Regions from separate parts of the Streptomyces diastaticus subsp. diastaticus genome, predicted to be linked through region 2. Evidence: riboswitches for the same ligand, from Rfam matches in the RefSeq annotation. Region 2 holds a riboswitch; each other region holds the start of a gene.
What was found. A riboswitch is a leader RNA that binds a small molecule or an ion and turns the genes downstream of it on or off. The one in region 2 is predicted to bind cyclic di-AMP.

Region 1: another riboswitch for cyclic di-AMP. It lies ahead of Sdia_RS04040 (M23 family metallopeptidase); the one in region 2 lies ahead of Sdia_RS21315 (M23 family metallopeptidase).
Region 3: another riboswitch for cyclic di-AMP. It lies ahead of Sdia_RS01615 (C40 family peptidase); the one in region 2 lies ahead of Sdia_RS21315 (M23 family metallopeptidase).
Region 4: another riboswitch for cyclic di-AMP. It lies ahead of Sdia_RS28435 (LysM peptidoglycan-binding domain-containing protein); the one in region 2 lies ahead of Sdia_RS21315 (M23 family metallopeptidase).

What each region holds. Positions count from the first base shown of each region.
Region 1 is NZ_BLLN01000002.1:485,099-489,277, forward strand. It holds gene Sdia_RS04035 (aldo/keto reductase) at 1-689, opposite strand, end outside; gene Sdia_RS04040 (M23 family metallopeptidase) at 1,074-2,138, opposite strand; cyclic di-AMP (ydaO/yuaA leader) riboswitch at 2,150-2,286, opposite strand; gene Sdia_RS04045 (PP2C family protein-serine/threonine phosphatase) at 2,550-3,749, opposite strand; tRNA gene Sdia_RS04050 (tRNA-Met) at 3,946-4,019, opposite strand; gene Sdia_RS04055 (GlsB/YeaQ/YmgE family stress response membrane protein) at 4,112-4,179, opposite strand, start outside.
Region 2 is NZ_BLLN01000005.1:856,573-860,751, forward strand. It holds gene Sdia_RS21305 (bifunctional phosphatase PAP2/diacylglycerol kinase family protein) at 1-455, shown strand, start outside; gene Sdia_RS21310 (methyltransferase domain-containing protein) at 617-1,432, shown strand; cyclic di-AMP (ydaO/yuaA leader) riboswitch at 1,839-2,017, shown strand; gene Sdia_RS21315 (M23 family metallopeptidase) at 2,019-2,963, shown strand; gene Sdia_RS21320 (VOC family protein) at 3,333-3,689, shown strand; partial or broken gene Sdia_RS21325 (DUF5107 domain-containing protein) at 3,718-4,095, opposite strand.
Region 3 is NZ_BLLN01000001.1:368,050-372,228, reverse strand. It holds gene Sdia_RS01620 (hypothetical protein) at 798-1,151, shown strand; gene Sdia_RS01615 (C40 family peptidase) at 1,279-2,460, opposite strand; cyclic di-AMP (ydaO/yuaA leader) riboswitch at 2,469-2,657, opposite strand; gene pcrA (DNA helicase PcrA) at 2,950-4,179, shown strand, end outside.
Region 4 is NZ_BLLN01000005.1:2,590,151-2,594,329, forward strand. It holds gene eno (phosphopyruvate hydratase) at 1-620, opposite strand, end outside; gene Sdia_RS28435 (LysM peptidoglycan-binding domain-containing protein) at 1,238-1,942, opposite strand; cyclic di-AMP (ydaO/yuaA leader) riboswitch at 1,947-2,133, opposite strand; gene Sdia_RS28440 (LysM peptidoglycan-binding domain-containing protein) at 2,298-3,332, opposite strand; gene Sdia_RS28445 (cytochrome P450 family protein) at 3,463-4,179, opposite strand, start outside.

The DNA of each region.
Region 1 (4,179 bases), on a different contig from region 2:
CTCGCCACGGAGGTGCCCGGCCGGTACTTGCCCGTCAGGAACCCGCTGGCGAGGGCGTAGTACGGCACCGCCGCCAGGCCCGCGCGCGAGGCGACTTCCTGGAGCGGGCCCTCGTAGGTGTCCCGGGAGACGAGGTTGTAGTGCGGCTGGAGCGCGGCGTACCGGGTCAGGCCCTCCCGGTCGGAGAAGTCGAGGGACTCCTGGAGGCGTTCTGGGCTGATGTTGGAGGCGGCGACGGCTCGTACCTTGCCCGCCTTCACCAGGTCGTCGAGGGCGGTCACGATCTCCTCGACCGGCACGGCGGGGTCGTCGAAGTGGGTGTAGTACAGGTCGATCCGGTCGGTGCCGAGCCGCCGCAGCGACTCCTCGGCCGCCGCCTTCACGTTGCCGGCGGAGAGCCCCTTGAACTGCGGATGGCCGCCCACCTTGGTGGCCACGACGATCTCGTCGCGGTTGCCGCGCGACGCCAGCCACTTGCCGATCAGGGTCTCGGACTCGCCGCCCTCGTTCCCCGGCACCCAGGAGGAGTAACTGTCCGCGCTGTCGAGGAAGTTGCCGCCCGCAGCGGTGTAGGCGTCGAGGACGGCGAAGGACTGCGCCTCGTCCGCGGTCCAGCCGAAGACGTTGCCTCCGAGGGCCAGCGGGAAGACGTCGAGATCAGAGCTGCCGAGAGGCCGGAGAGAGGTCATGGATGGATCAACAAACGAGGCCGGGCGCCCATTCCCCCCGGTCGGGTCGCGCCGGGCGAGACGGCGCTGGATGCCGCGTGCGGAGGAGGCGCACAGGTCCGGCGGCCCTGACGTCGGGGGGTAGCCGTCAGGACCGCCGGAGTTCAGCCCGCCCGTGCGGGGCGTCAACAGCCCCGGCACGGCCGGTGATCCGCGCCGACGCAGCCGCGGCAGCGCGGGAGAGCAGGGGGTGGAGGAAGGGCGACCGGCGAACAGCCGAGGCGCACACCGGCGGCGGGTGCCGACACACTTGACGCCCAGCCGCGACCGGCCATGGCAGGCAGTCCGGACGGGCCGGCCCCGGACGTACGGATCGTCCCGGGGCGGCCCCTCGGCGGCCTGTCGTCAGATGTTGAGGCCCTTGCTCCGCAGCCAGCTGAGCGGGTCGACGCCGTCGCCGCCACCCGGGTGGATCTCCAGGTGCAGATGGGGGCCGGTGACGTTGCCGGTCGCGCCGACGCGGCCGATGACATCGCCGGTGGTGACCTTCTGCCCCACGCTGACCGACATCGACGACTGGTGGGAGTACCAGAGTTCGGTGCCGTCCTCCAGCTCCAGGATGGTCCGGTAGCCGTACGAGCCGGCCCAGCCCGCTTCCTTGATGGTGCCGGAGTGGATCGCCTTCAGCGGCGTCCCGGTGGGAGCCGCGAAGTCGAGACCGGTGTGGTAGCCGGAGGACCACATGGCGCCCGCCTGACCGTAGGTCGAGGTCAGGGTGTAGGAGGTGGTGGGGAGCGAGAAACTGGCGGCGAGCTTGGCGAGGCGCTCGGCCTCCGCCTTCTTCCGCTTCTCCTCGGCCTTCTTCCGTTCCTCCTCGGCCAGCTTCTTCTCCGCGGCCTCCTGGACCTTCGCGGCCTCGGCGGCGGCCTGCTCGGCCGCGGCCTGCTCGGCGGCGCGGGCGACGCTCTGGTCGGCCTGGTCCTGCTGGTGCTCGGCCTGCTGCATGATGCGGGCCCGCAGTGCCTCGCCCGCGTCGGTGGTGCCCTGCTCGGCGTCGGCGACGGTGACCCCGGCGCCGGTGAGCGGACTGGCGGTGACCTGTGTGTCGGACTCGTCCGACCCCAGCAGGGAGCCGACGCCCGGCAGCGAACCGGCGTCAGGGAGCGACGCCTTGACGGTGGAGAGGTCGGGCAGGGAGATGGAGACCGGGGGCTTCTCCTTGGCGGTGGCGATACCGCCGGCGCCCACCGCGGCGATGACGCCGACGCCGAGGACGGTGGAGGAGCGGGCCAGGCCACCGCCGCGCTGCTTCGCGACACGGTGCCGGCCGCGGACGGGACGGATGGACTCCTCGGTGGGATTCCATTCCTCCCACGGCCCCCCGGCGGGTCCGTAGGCCGCGGGGCCGGCGGTGCGGTCCTCGTCGTTCGGCACGAACAGGGCCTCAGGGGCAGGACGGTTCGACGCCACGCGGGCGCTCTCCTTTCCTTCCTTCTCGCCTACCGGGTTAGCTGACGGGTTCGGAGCAGGAAGGTCTCCTACGGGCGCCTCGAAAGGCGTCCGATTCACCCCAAGGATTGGTTCCCCGGTTCCCTACGGGATTCGGCGCGTGCGCGCGGAGCCGTCTCGGGTGACGGCCGGGACAACCGCGCTGCGTTATCGAACGTTAATAGACACCCGTGCCGGATTCCAAGCCGTTCCAGGTGATCGTTGGCGTCAGGACGCCGGACGTACCGGGGCACCGAGGGGCGGACTCGGGCGAGTCGCCTGCACAGAACCACCACGACGCCGCCTGACGGTGTGTCAGTTGTTATGCGATGAGCGCTCGCCCGCTCACCAACAGTGACGCGCCTTCGGTGGCGTCCACCGGTCCACGGTGCCTCAGGGGCGGCGCAACGCCAGCAACGCCATGTCGTCCTGCGGTCCGCCGCCGGTGTGCACGCGGACCTCCTCGGAAAGTGTCTCCAGCAAGTGGTCGGGGGCACCGAAGCGACGGCCCGTCAGCCGTGCCGCCGGGTCGTAGAAGACCCCGCGGCGGTCGCGCGCCTCCGTCAGCCCGTCGGTGAACAGCAGCAGGATGGCGCCGGACGGGAACGGCGCGGTGTCCGACCGGTCCGGCCACGCCCCGAGGTCCCCCATGCCGAGCGGAAGCGCGGGCTGGGCCGGCACCAGCACGCGCACCCGTCCGTCCCTGTCGAGCAGCAGCGGCTCGGGGTGCCCCCGGTTGACCGTGCGGACGACGGACTGCCCAGGCGGGATCTCAGCCAGCAACGCGGTGGTGAACCCTTCGAACTGGTCGAGCCCCTCCCGCCGTACGCCTTCGCGGGCGAGGGCGCGTTCGAGGCGCTGGGCGACCATCTCCAGGCTCGACTCCTGCTCGGCCGCCTCCCGGAACGCACCGATCACCACGGCGACCGCCTCCACCGCGCCGAGCCCCTTGCCGCGTACGTCGCCGACCAGCAGCCGCACCCCGTGCGGGGTCTCCTGCACGGCGTACAGGTCGCCGCCGATGAGCGCGTCGGCCTGGGCGGCCTCGTAGCGGGCGGCCACGTCGAAGCCGCCGATGCGCTCGGCCGGGATGGGCAGCACGGCACGCTGGGCGGCCTCGGCGATGTTGCGGGCGGTGGCGAGTTCCTCGCCGCTGCGGCTCACCACCCGGTTGCTGAGCACGGCGAGGAGGCCGCAGGTCAGGATGGTCAGCAGCTCGGTGGTCGAGTCGACCTCACCCAGCGTCCCGGCCTGCCATTGGAGGAGGCTCACCGCGGCCAGCGCGACGGCCCCGGTGGCCACCGTGCCGAGGAGGGAGAAGAACGGGGCGGCGATCAGGGGCGCGGCGGCGTAGAGCGGACTGGCGTTGAAACGGGGTGGCGCCGCCTCGTCGAAGATGACCCCGGCCACGATCAGCACCGCGGGCAGCAGCTGTACCAGTGCCCGGGATCTGCTCGCCGTACGCCGGTCGCTCTTGTAGTTGCCGAGGGGAGTGCGTCCGTTACCGCCGCGCCTCGCCGACGCCCCTTCCGCGGAAGGCTCCTCGGCAGCCGGTCGGCCCGTCTCCCGCTCCGCGTCGCCGCGTTTCCCCACCAGCCCGTCTCCTGATCCATCGGCCGGCCCCCGGTCGGCCCGGCCCGGACGCGCCCGCTTCCGCGTCAGCGCTTCCCCCATGCTTCCGTCGCCCTGGCCCGGCGGCGACCGGAGGGCCGCCGAACGGGGCGGCTCAGGGGTGCGCACACGACGAAGGCCCGGATTCCTCGAAAGGAATCCGGGCCTTCGCCTTCAGTAGCGGGGACAGGATTTGAACCTGCGACCTCTGGGTTATGAGCCCAGCGAGCTACCGAGCTGCTCCACCCCGCGTCGGTGAGATCAACTATACGCCATCCAGGGGGCGCCTCGCGCCACCCGCTCCGGCGGGGCGGAGCGGGTGGCGCGAGGCGCCCCCGCACAGGTCACCGACGGCGTCCGCCCATGGTCCGGTCCAGGGCGACCACGCCGAGCGCGGCCAGGACGATCTGGA
Region 2 (4,179 bases):
AGCTGGTCCGGGAGCGGGAGCGCTGGTCGGGGCGGGTCGGCGGTCGGCTCGCGGACGTGGTGGCGGCGGCCCGGGTGCGGCGCCGGGACCATCCGCTGGAGGCGGTGGTGGAGGGCGAGCGGCGCCCGCTGTGGCTGCTCTTCGCGGGCAACTGCACCTACCGCCGGATGGGGCTGACCGGCGGGCGCCGGGCGGATCTGGCCGACGGTCTGCTGGACGTCCGGGCCGTGCACGGCGGGCGCGGCCCGGGATTCCGGCTGGTGGCGGCGGCGCTGGCGGGCCCGCTGACCCGCTCGCCGTTCCACGCGGCGGTACGGGTGCAGCGGCTGCGGATCGGCGGGATCAGCCCGGGCACACCGCTGGCCTTCGACGGCGAGGTGACCGACGCGGGTCCGAGTCTGGAGCTGGACAAGCTCCACGAGGGGCTGCGGGTGTACCGGCCACTGACCCTCTGACTCCGCGTCGCCCCGGCACGGAGCGCACCCCGGTGGGCCGCATCATGAGACGGGGGTCTCATGATGCGGCCCGCCGCGTGTACGGTCGCCGGCACCGGGCGCCGGCTCGCGCACCACGGGCGTCCGGCCCCTCACCCACGCGCCCGCCCGAGGAGGCCGTCTTGCCCACCGGTCCCACCGCCGTCGTCTACACACACGGCCACCACGAGTCCGTCCTGCGCTCCCACACCTGGCGTACCGCCGCCAATTCCGCCGCGTACCTGCTGGCGGCGCTGGAGCCGCACCACCGCGTCCTGGACGTCGGGTGCGGACCGGGGACGATCACCGCCGACCTCGCCGCCCTGGTCCCGGACGGCCACGTCACCGGGGTCGACAACGCCGAGGAGATCCTCGACACGGCCCGCTCCGCCGCCGCCGCGCGCTCCCTGACCCACACCGCCTTCCGCACCGGCGACGCCCAGGCCCTCCCCTTCCCCGACGCCTCCTTCGACGTCGTCCACGCCCACCAGGTGCTCCAGCACCTCGGCGACCCGGTGGGCGCGCTGCGCGAGATGCGCCGGGTGTGCGCGCCGGGCGGCCTGGTCGCCGTACGCGACGCGGACTACGCGGCGATGACCTGGCATCCGCCCGCCCCGGGGCTCGACGTGTGGCTGGAGCTGTACCGGTCGGTGGCGCGGGCCGGGGGCGGGGAGCCGGACGCGGGACGCCACCTGCGGGCGTGGGCCCGGGAGGCAGGGTTCACCGACCTCACGGCGACCGCCTCGGCCTGGTGTTTCGCGGAGGAGGCGGAGCGGGACTGGTGGGGCGGACTCTGGGCGGACCGGACGACGGCCTCCGGGTACGCGGACCGGGCGATCGGCCTCGGGCACGCGGACCCCGCACGGCTGGAGCGGATCGCGGCCGCCTGGCGCGAGTGGGCGGCCGCGCCCGACGGCTGGTTCGCCGTGCTCCACGGGGAACTGCTCTGCCGCGTCTGAGCCGGGCTCCCCGGGCCGGTCGCGCCCGTCCGAGGTGACTCCGCGTCACGTCCGGGCGGGCCCGCCCCGCGCGGCGCGCGATCCGCCGCGACCCCGAACCGGCACCACCATCACGGACAAAAGGGGCATTGGGCTTCATAAGCATCAAATACCGCGCCGGTGGACGTCGTTGGAATCGCCCCGTGAGCAGCGTCATAGCCGTCACGGTCCGTGGCACCCACCACCAGGCGGGGCGCAACGCCCACCGAGCCCGGCAAGATCACGAGTCTACGGAGGGTGACCACCCCCGGAACAAAGGATCAAGAAAGCGACTTCCAGGGCGCCGCTGATGCTTGTTCACGGGAGTCGCGCTCGTCTACGGTCACCGTCATTCCGGATGGACCGCCGAATCCTGCCGCCGTCCGGTATCCGCACATCGACCCTTCCACGGCAGGAGCGGGGGACCCAGGTAAGCCGCCGGAACCGGAGCAGCGCACCGCGCACGCCACCGGCCCCGGCTAGGGGTGAAGCCGCGCCACACGGCGCGGCCGGGCATCTCCAGCCCGAACCCGACAGCTCACCTCGCAGGCGCCGGAGAGGAACCTTCATGCCCGCCAAGGGGAAGCACCGCCGTACCAGGACCATGCGCATAGCCCGCACGCTGGCCGTCGCCGGCTCCGGCAGCGCAGCTCTGGCCCTGCCGCTGATGGGCGCCGCAGGCGCACACGCCGCCGAGAAGTCGGCGCCGGAGTCCGTCTCCGTCCAGCACGCCGTCGCCGCCGCTCAGCAGCAGGCGCCGAAGAGCGCCGCCGACGACACCAAGACCTACGAGGTCGTCGCGGGCGACTACCTGGCCAGGATCGCCGACGCGCAGAACGTCGACGGCGGCTGGGAGCAGCTCTACCAGGACAACCGCGAGGTCGTCGGCTCGAACCCGAACCTCATCATCCCGGGCATGACGCTCTCGGTGGACGGCACCGCCGCCGAGGCCCCGAAGTCCGCCCCGGCCAAGCCGCAGAGCGCGCCGAAGCAGGCCGCCCCGAAGGCCGGCACCAGCACCTCCGCCGCGAAGAAGACCGAGACCGCGCCGAAGCCGGCCGCCCCGGCGAAGCCGGAGGCCGAGCAGGCCGAGCAGCCCGCCGCCTCCTCCGGCTGGAACCGCCCGGTCGACGCCTCCCCGTCCACCGCCTACCGCGCCTCCGGCGGCAGCTGGTCCTCCGGTTACCACACCGGTGTCGACTTCTCCGCCTCCTCGGGCACCTCCGTCAAGGCCATCGGGGCGGGCACCGTCGTCTCCGCCGGCTGGAGCGGCTCGTACGGCAACGAGGTCGTCATCCAGCACGCCGACGGCAAGTACTCCCAGTACGCCCACCTGTCGTCGCTCTCGGTCTCGTCCGGCCAGACCGTCACGGGCGGCCAGCAGATCGGCCTCTCCGGCTCGACCGGCAACTCCACCGGCCCGCACCTCCACTTCGAGGTCCGCACCGGCCCGAGCTACGGCTCGGACATCGACCCGCTGGCCTACCTGCGCGGTCACGGCGTCTCCGTCTGACGCACCCCCGGCACCGCCGGGTTCTCCTCACCACCGGCCGGGGCCGGACCGGGGCACACACCGCCCCGTCCGGCCCCGGCCGCGCGCGTGGCCCTGGCACCGTCCCGCGCTCCGCAGCGCACCGGCGGCGCGGCGCCGGCGTCCTTCGGCCGCCGCCCCGGGCGGGCTGTTCCGGCCGCCTCCGGAACGGACCCGGCGACCACGGGAAGGACTGTGCCTCAAGGGAGTTGGGGCCCCGGGGAGGGACTGACGGTGCCGGGTGGGCGTGCCATCATGAGGGCGTCGCGCGGCTCGGACCCTGCCGTACCGCTGGCGTGCGGCGCGATCAACCGCGAGCGTGCGGGCCGGAGCGTCTGGAATGGGTGAAGCGTGGAAATCCTGGGGACCACACTGCGGATCTGCGTCGAGGATCTGGAGGCCGCGGTGCCGTTCTACGAGCGGCTGGCGGGCAGCCGGGCGATGCGGCACCAGCAGGGCGGCGTCTCCGTCGCCGCCGTCGGCTGCTTCCTGCTGATGAGCGGCCCCAAGGCCGACCTGGACGTGCTGCGGAAGGTCGCCGCGACCATCGCCGTGGCCGACGTGGAGAAGACCGGCCAGGTCCTCGCCGCCTCCGGCGCCGCCGTGATCGCGGGCCCGGTGGCGACGCCGGCCGGGCGCACCCTGGTCGCGATGCACCCGGACGGCTCGGTCTTCGAGTACGCGGACCGGCTCGGCGCCTCCGCCTGACCTCCCCTCAGCCGTTCGCCTCCGGCCGCATCCGGAAGTCGTAGGCGGCGGGCAGGGGTTCGTCGCGGTGGAGGAGTTCGCGGCCGGTGGGTTTGTGCAGCAGCGAGTGGACGCGTCCGCCGAGGCCGGGCAGGACGGTGGCGCGGAGCCGGCTGTTCTCCAGGACGAGGGTGGGCAGGGTGGTGGGGACGCGACGGCGTTCGTGGCCGTCGAGGACCCGGGTGGGCAGCAGCGAGGTCAGCGGGGCGCGGGTGAGGCCGCGCGCCATCTCCGGAGGCAGGCCGGGGACGGTGGCCGGGTCGACGACGTGGGTCTCGTCGAGCGGACGCAACGGGGCCAGCGGGTTGGCCGCGCCCAGGGGTGCGGCGGGCAGGGTCAGGCGGTCGTGCCGGATCGTGGTCGCCAAGGCGTACTCCCCTCACCGGGGCGGTCCTTCGCGCCCCTCGCGCCATGGAACCCTCTGACCGGGTGCGGTGGCCAGGGGGGCGTC
Region 3 (4,179 bases), on a different contig from region 2:
AGGGGAGCGGGTGCCGCCGGGCCGTCTCGTAGGCGCGGCCGGTGCCTGTGGACTATGCCGAGTGCCGGGTGCGCCAGGGAGGAGCTAAGCCCGAATGTCACGGCCCAGGGCTGGATTGTCCGCAAACATCCGGTCGGAACCGCCGACCGACCGCTTGTGACCACTTCCCCGCCGCCTCTGCCCTCCCCGCCGGGACCCCATGATCGAATGGCCCGCTGCCCGCTGCCCGCTGCCCGCTGCCCGCTGCCCGCTGCCCGCTGCCCGCTGCCGTCGCGTACGAGCCGCGCCCGCCACCGCCACCGCCGCCGCACCCGGCGCGGCCCGTCCCGCCTCCGGCCGGGGAGGCGGGACCACCGCGTACGCGGCCCCCGCCGCGAGCCGCACCGGCCCGGGCAGGGAGGACGCGTACGGCGGCTGCCACGCACCCGGGGCGGACGGTGAGGCGGCGTGCGGTGGGCGCGGCCTCGGGCCGAGCGGCCTCGGGTCGACCGCCGGCCGGCCCCCCGGGAGACCTCCCGGACGACCCGGCACGGCCTCACCGCGAGCCTGGCCGCCTCCGCCTGCCACGTGGTGCGGGGGAGCCCGGCTTCCCGAAAGGGCCACCGCTTCGGCCCCGGCCGCCGGTGAGCGGGTGCCGTCCGACGAGTTCCTCGCCGTCGGCCCTGTCCGCGCCCGCCGCGGCACCTTCGCCCGCGAACGGTGTCCGGCCCCGGGCCGCAGCCCGTCGGCCGGCGTCGTCCCGGCGGGCAGGACCCTGGTGGGCCGGGGGCGCCGGGGGCCTCGTTAGGGTGCGAGCCATGGACGTCCTCATCAATGTGTTCGTCGGCCTGCACATCATCGGCATCGCCTCACTCCTGGGTGGTTTCCTCACCCAGATGAAGGCGATCGGTGCGGGCACGGCCCGCTTCATCCCCGCCATGCTCCACGGCGCCCTCACCATGCTCGTGACCGGCATCCTCCTGGTCGGTCTGCGCGAGATGGACGGCGGCACCCTCAACCACATGAAGATCGGCATCAAGCTGCTGGTCCTCATAGTCATCCTCGCCCTGGTCTACGTGAAACGCGACGACGAGAAGGTCGACAAGGGCGTCTTCGCCGCCGTCGGCGGCCTGACCGTGCTCAACATCTTCATCGCCACCCTCTGGACCTGACCCCGCCGCCCCCTGTCCGGGGTTCCGCGGGCCGCGGTGCACGGCGAAGGCCGGGTTCCCCACCGAACGACGGTGAGGAACCCGGCCTTCGCCGTGCGTGGCCGCCCGTACGGGCCTTGAGCGCCGGTCAGGCCGGCCGCACCACACTGTGGATCGGCATGTAGTAGATCGACTCGACCCGGACGTCGGCGCCGGGCTTCGGGGCGTGGATCATCTCGCCGCCACCGATGTAGATGCCGACGTGGCTGATGTCGTCGTAGAAGAAGACCAGGTCACCGGGTTGGGCTGCGTCCACGGAGACCTTCTGGCCGACCCCCACCTGGTCCCAGGTGGTGCGAGGCAGCGAGATGCCGGCGGTCTTCCAGGCGGCCTGGGTGAGGCCCGAGCAGTCGAAGGAGTCGGGGCCGGCCGCACCCCAGACGTACGGCTTGCCCATCTGGGCGCGGGCGAAGGCGATCACCTTCTCGGCCTTGGCGGCGTACGAGGAGCCGGGGGCCGTGGAGCCGCCGCCGGAGCCGGTGCCCGGGCCGGAACCCGACCCCGCGCCGCCTGAGCCGGCCTCCTCGCGCTCCTTCTCCTCGGCCGCCTCCCGGGCCTCGCGCTCGGCCTCCTCCTGCTTCGCGCGCTCCTTCGCCTTGCGCTCGGCCTCGGCCTGCTTCTTCCGCTCGATCTCGGCGAGCCGCGCCTTCTCCTCGGCGGTCAGCTCGGAGAGCAGCGTGCGGGCCTCGGTGAGCTTGGCCTGCACCTCGCGCTTGGAGTCCTTGAGGGTGCGCTGCGACTCGGTGAGGCTCTCCAGCTGGCGGGCGGCCTTGGCGCGCTCGCGGCCCGCCGCCGCCTGCTGGGTCCGGTAGTCGTCGACGACGGCCTTCTGCCGCTGGGTGAGGCGGTTCATGAGCTGGCTCTGGTCGAACCAGCTCTGCGGGTCGTCGGCGAGCAGCAGGGTGGCCGTCTCGGACATGCCGCCGCTGCGGTACTGGGCGGCGGCGAAGGCGCCCAGCTCGCCGCGGGCGGCGTTCAGTTTGTCGGCCCGCTCGGCGACGCCGTCCAGCAGCTTGTCGACCTTGGCGCGCTGGGTCCTGGTCCGCTCCTGGGCGGCGTTGTACTTCTGGGTGGCCGTACCGGCCTCGCGGTAGAGCCGGTCCACCTTCTTCTGCACCTCCTCCAGGGAGGGCTTCGGCGCGGCGGGCCGCTGCGGGGCCGCCTGCGCGGTCTGGGAGAGCAGGGCCACCGAGGTGAGGGCGGCCGTGGTGAGGCCGAGGGCACCGGCGGTGCGGTGGCGGGGGGCGCGGGGCTTGCGGTGCGACGCCAAGGCGTGCGACTCCTTCCGTGGACCGCCTGCCGGGTTAGCTGTCGGGTTCGGGCGTACGGAAGGCTGCCCTACGGTTCCGGCGGCCGGGCCGGGCTGCGTGCCCGGTCCGTGGCGGGTACCGATTCACCCCGGTGGTGCGCGGTGGGTCCCCGGCTCCGGGGCCCGTGGGGGCGTACCGGATTCGGCAGGGGGCGGTGCGCTCCGGCGCGAGTCGCCGGTGGGGGACGAACCGACCCGGCGAGCACGCTAGCCAACTCGTGTGGTGCCTGTGAAGGTTGGTGAGCGATATGCCCGATACATTTTCGTTATCTTGTCGGTGGACGGTCGAAAAGCGGTGTCGCGCGGGTGCCGGCCGGCCTCCTCCGTGACCTGGCCCACAGCGCCCGCGTGCCTCCGCGGTGTCCGATACGTCACGTTCCCCGTGGCGGGCGGGCGGGCCGCCCGGAGCGGGGTCCGGTTGTCGGCGCGGCGGCCTAGACTCGGTAGGCGATGAGCAGCCTCTTTGACGACAGCTTCCTGGCCGACCTCCAGTCCTCGGCGCCCTCCGCCCGGCTCGGCGACGAGCCGCCGCCCCCGCCCGAGGAGGAGGCGCCGGAGGAGATCCCGGCCGATCTGTTCGGCGGGAGGTTCGACGCGCCCGTGGACCGGGACGCGTACTACCGGGACGGCGCCCCGCGTCCCGCCGTCGATCCGGCCGCCCTGCTCGACGGGCTCAACGACGAGCAGCGCGCCGCCGTCGTCCACAGCGGGTCGCCGCTGCTCATCGTCGCCGGAGCCGGTTCCGGCAAGACCCGTGTGCTCACCCACCGCATCGCCCACCTGCTCGGCGAGCGCGGCGTGCACCCGGGCCAGATCCTCGCGATCACCTTCACCAACAAGGCCGCGGGCGAGATGAAGGAGCGCGTCGAGGAACTGGTCGGCCCGCGCGCCAGCGCCATGTGGGTCTCCACCTTCCACAGCGCCTGCGTGCGCATCCTGCGCCGGGAGTCGAAGCACCTCGGCTTCACCTCGTCGTTCTCGATCTACGACGCGGCCGACTCCAAGCGGCTGATGGCCCTGGTCTGCCGCGACCTCGACCTCGACCCGAAGCGCTTCCCGCCGAAGTCCTTCACCGCCAAGGTCTCGAACCTCAAGAACGAGCTGGTCGACCCCGAGGACTTCGCCGCCCAGGCCGCCGGGGGCACCTCCCAGACGGAGTCTGGGGGAGGTTTCGAGAAGACGCTGGCGCAGGCGTACACGATGTACCAGTCGCGGCTGCGCGAGGCCAACGCGCTCGACTTCGACGACATCATCATGACCACGGTCCACCTGCTCCAGGCGTTCCCCGACGTCGCCGACCACTACCGGCGCCGCTTCCGGCACGTCCTGGTCGACGAGTACCAGGACACCAACCACGCCCAGTACTCCCTGGTCAGGGAGTTGGTCGGCACCCCGGCCGACCGCCCGGTGGACGTCCCCGAGGGCGCCGAGTCCGACCACGACCCGCTCCACCCGGCCCCCGAGCCGGCCGAGCTGTGCGTGGTGGGCGACGCCGACCAGTCGATCTACGCCTTCCGCGGCGCCACCATCCGCAACATCCTCCAGTTCGAGGAGGACTACCCGAACGCCACCACGATCCTCCTGGAACGGAACTACCGCTCCACCCAGACGATCCTCACCGCGGCCAACGCCGTCATCGAGCGGAACGAGAACCGCCGCCCGAAGAACCTCTGGACCGAC
Region 4 (4,179 bases), 1.7 Mb from region 2:
TCGTCGCCGAGGCCGGTCGCCAGGCCCTTGCTCTTCAGCACCTTCTTGAGCGTGTGGTAGACCTCGGTGCCCCAGCGCAGGGCCTCGGAGAAGGACTCCGCGCCGATCGGGGCGATCATGAACTCCTGGATGTCCACGTTGGAGTCGGCGTGCGAGCCGCCGTTCAGGATGTTCATCATCGGCACCGGGAGCAGGTGCGCGTTGGGGCCGCCCAGGTAGCGGAAGAGCGGCAGATCGCTGGCCTCGGAGGCGGCGTGGGCGACGGCGAGGGAGACGCCGAGGATGGCGTTGGCGCCCAGCGAGCCCTTGTTGTCGGTGGCGTCCAGGTCGAACATGGCCTGGTCGATGAGGCGCTGCTCGGTGGCGTCGTAGCCGACGAGCTCCGGCCCGATCTGCTCGATGACGGCGAGGACGGCCTTCTCGACACCCTTGCCCTGGTAACGGTTGGGGTCTCCGTCACGCAGTTCGATGGCCTCGAAGGCTCCGGTGGAGGCGCCGGACGGCACCGCGGCGCGGCCGGTGCTGCCGTCGTCGAGGCCGACCTCGACCTCGACGGTGGGGTTGCCTCGGGAGTCCAGGATTTCCCGGGCTACGACGACGTCGATGGACGGCACGAGCATCTCCTTCTGGGATGTGACGCGGGTCGGCCTTCGGTCGGCCGTTCGCTCCAGAGCCTAACCGGCGGCCGGCCCCATCCCGGCGTCGCGCCCGGACGCTGGGACGAAAAGAGGCCCGTACGGGGCGAAACCGTACGCGAACGCCGATATCTACTCACCGGTAGCCCCGACGGCTCCGACCGCTGAGACGCGAGGAGGAGCGGAAGGGAAAGGGGGAAGCCCCGACCCGGTGCACTGGGGGGGAGTCGCGCACCGGGACGGGGCTGTCTGTGGGAGGGAGGGGCGCCGGCCCCCGCTCCCCGGAACTCCGCTGGACGCGGGAGCACCCGGGGAAGCCGGGAGGGAGCGGGAGCAGGCGGCCGGCGCCGGAGCCCGGCGGCCGGAGGGCCCGCAGCGACGCGAGGACCGTGGGGAGCCCTCAGCCACCACGCACCCGCACGCCCCCACACCCAGCTTCCCCACGCACCGGCGAAGGCCCCGCGCCGACCGGCCTCGGCCGGGCGCCCCGGAGGGGCGCGCCGGTGCCGAGTCGCTCGTCGCACGCGGGCCGCGCGGCGGTTGGGCACGTCGAGCGCCTCGACACCCCCGGGCGGTGCCCCGCGGGTGAGCGGAGCCCGCCGTCAGGAGAGGTGCAGCTGCTGGCCCGGGAAGATCAGGTCGGCGTCCTCGACGACGTCCTTGTTCAGCTCGAAGAGCTTCTTCCAGCCACCCTCGACGTTCTCGTCGTCGGCGATCTGGCTCAGGGTGTCGCCCTTGGTGACCTTGTACTCGCCGTCACCCTTGGCGACGGTCTCGCCGGTGGGGGTCTCGACGGTCTCCTCGGCCTTCTCGGCCGGGGCGGTGCGCTGCTCGCTGCGGTCGGCACGCGGCTCGGGGCGCTCGGGGGCGGCCTGCGGGGCGGGCTCCTCGGCGGGCTTCTCGGCCGGGGCCTCGGCGGCGGCGCCGCCGTCGTAGGAGGCACTGCTCAGGCCGGTGCCGCAGTTCGGCCAGGCGCCCTTGCCCTGACCGGCCAGGACCTTCTCGGCCACGGCTATCTGCTGCTCCTTGGTGGCCTGGTCGGCGCTGGAGGCGTAGGCGGTGCCACCGAAGGCGGCCCAGGTGGAGGACGAGAACTGGAGTCCGCCGTAGTAGCCGTTGCCGGTGTTGATGGACCAGTCGCCGCCGGACTCGCACTGGGCGACGGCGTCCCACTCGGAGGCGGTGGCGGCGGAGGCGGAGCCGGTCGCGACGAGCGGCGCGGCGACGGCGACGCCGGCGACACCGGCCAGCGACAGGAGGCGGGCGACCTTGGAGGGACGGCGGTGCTTGGCCTTGTTGGACAGCATGAAGGAATCTCCTCACCGACGCCTGCGAGGTGAGCTGTCGGGTTCGGGCCGGATGAGTGCCCGGCCGCGCGTTCCTGAGTGGTCCGCGCGGCTTCACCCCGAGCCGCTCCGGCCGCCGCCCACTGGGGGCGAACGGCCGGTGCGGCGGCAAACCTTGGGTCCCCCGCTCCTGTCTACGGCGCTTGCGCGACGACTGTCCCGGACGGTCGTCGACAGGATTCGGCGTAACGACCGCTGGGGCCCGCCAATGGCGAGCGGCCTAGACCGTAAGCACGGCCGACGGCAGATTCCAAAGACGATCAGGGCCTCTGAGACGCATGTCTCACTTCCCCCGAACCGGACATCACCGCCCGAACTAGCGCCCGATTCGGTCCTTTTCGGCGTCCTGCCCCGTTCCGAGATCAAGGGCCTGACCGGGCAGGATGTGGTCCGGGTCGGCACCGACGGCGTCCTTGTTCGCCTCGTACAGCGCGGGCCATCCGCCGTCCACCTCGTTGAGCCAGGCGATGACCGAGAGGCTGTCGCCCTCCTTGACGGTGTACGAGCCGGAGGTGTCGGGCGCGTCGCCGCGATCGCCGCGCGAGGCGTGCCGTCCGGAGCCGTCACGGCCCTCGCCGGAGCCCGACTCGACCGCGCCGCCGCCGCGGTGGCGCCCGCCGCCGGAGCCCTCCCGCTCGCCGCCCGGGGCGGCGGACGGAGTCCCCGAGGGCGTCCCGGGCAGGCCGCCCCGGCCCTCGGAGGCGTCCTCGCCGGGGGTCGCGCCCCCGGAACCGTCCGGGATGGAGGTCGGTTCGGCGGAGGGGCTGGGCGACACCTCGTCACCCTCATCCCCTTCGCCCCCCTTGTCACCCTTGCCCTTCTTGTCCGCGTCGGGCCCCTTGTCGCCCTTGTCGCCCTTCTCGCCGTCGCCCCCCTTGCCCTTGCCCTCACCCTGGCCCTCGCCGGTCGGGGACGGGGACGCGGAGGGGGTGCCGCTGTCACTGGGGACGCCCGGGTTGACGTCGGCGGACTCGCCGCCCTGCTGGAGCCCTATGGCGGGGGCGCAGGTGGCCCAGGCGGCGGTGCCCTCGGCGTCGAGGACGCGCTCGGCCACCACGATCTGCTGGGAGCGGCTGGCGAGGTCCGCGGAGGGCGCGTAGCTGAGACCGCCGTGGCGCTCCCAGAGATCCTGGGTGATCTGGAGGCCGCCGTAGTAGCCGTTGCCGGCGTTGGTGCTCCAGGCACCGCCGCTCTCGCATTCGGCCAGCCGGTCCCAGGTGGCGGTGTCGGCCGCGCTGGCCGTACCGGCGCCGAGCAGGGGGATGGCGATGGCCGAACCGGTCACCCCGGCCGCGACGACGAAGGCCGGAGCCTGTCGGGGGCGTCGGTGACGTCCGTTCCCGGAGAGCATGCGGTTGCCTTTCGCGTGACGACTGGTGGCCGGCGCGTCCGCTCAGTGGTGGCGGGGCTTCCGGTTGGCGCTGAAGGTAGCGGCTGTCGAACGTTCGTCACAAGTCGATGCAGCGGAGATCACGTCGACATCACATTGTTGACGCCTCGTCAGTGCCGGTGTCCGGAAAGGGTGGCCCTGACACCTTCTCGTCACGTCCCGTCCGCTCGGGCGTGAACTCCACGGGCAGCGTGCGCAGTCCCCGCATGATGAGCCCGCCGCGCCAGCGCAGGTCCCGCGGCCCGGTGCCGAGCCGCAGGTCCGGAAGGCGTGTCAGCAGCGTGGCGAGGGCCGCCTTCCCCTCCAGCCGGGCCAGGGGGGCACCGATGCAGTAGTGGATGCCGTGGCCGTAGCCGAGGTGCTGGTTGTCGCCACGGGCGAGGTCGAGCCGGTCGGGGTCGCGGAAGCGCTCGGGGTCGCGGTCGGCGGCGGCCAGCACGACCAGGACGGGGTCCCCCGCGGCGATGTCGGCCCCGCCGATCCGCAGCGGCTCGGTGGCGTACCGCCAGGTGGCCATCTCCACCGGGCCGTCGTACCTCAGGAGTTCCTCGATCCCGGTGTCGAGCAGGGCTTCGTCGCCGTCGGCGAGGGCCTGCTGGAGGCGGGCGCGCTCGGCGGGGTTGCGGAGCAGGGCGAGGGTGCCGTTGCCGATCAGGTTCACGGTCGTCTCGAAGCCGGCGAAGAGGAGGACGAAGCACATGGCGGCGGCCTCGTCCTCGGTCAGGTGCTCGCCGTGGTCGCTCGCGCGGATCAGGCCGGAAATGAGGTCGTCGCCGAGGTCGGCGCGTTTGCGGTGGATCAGCTCGGC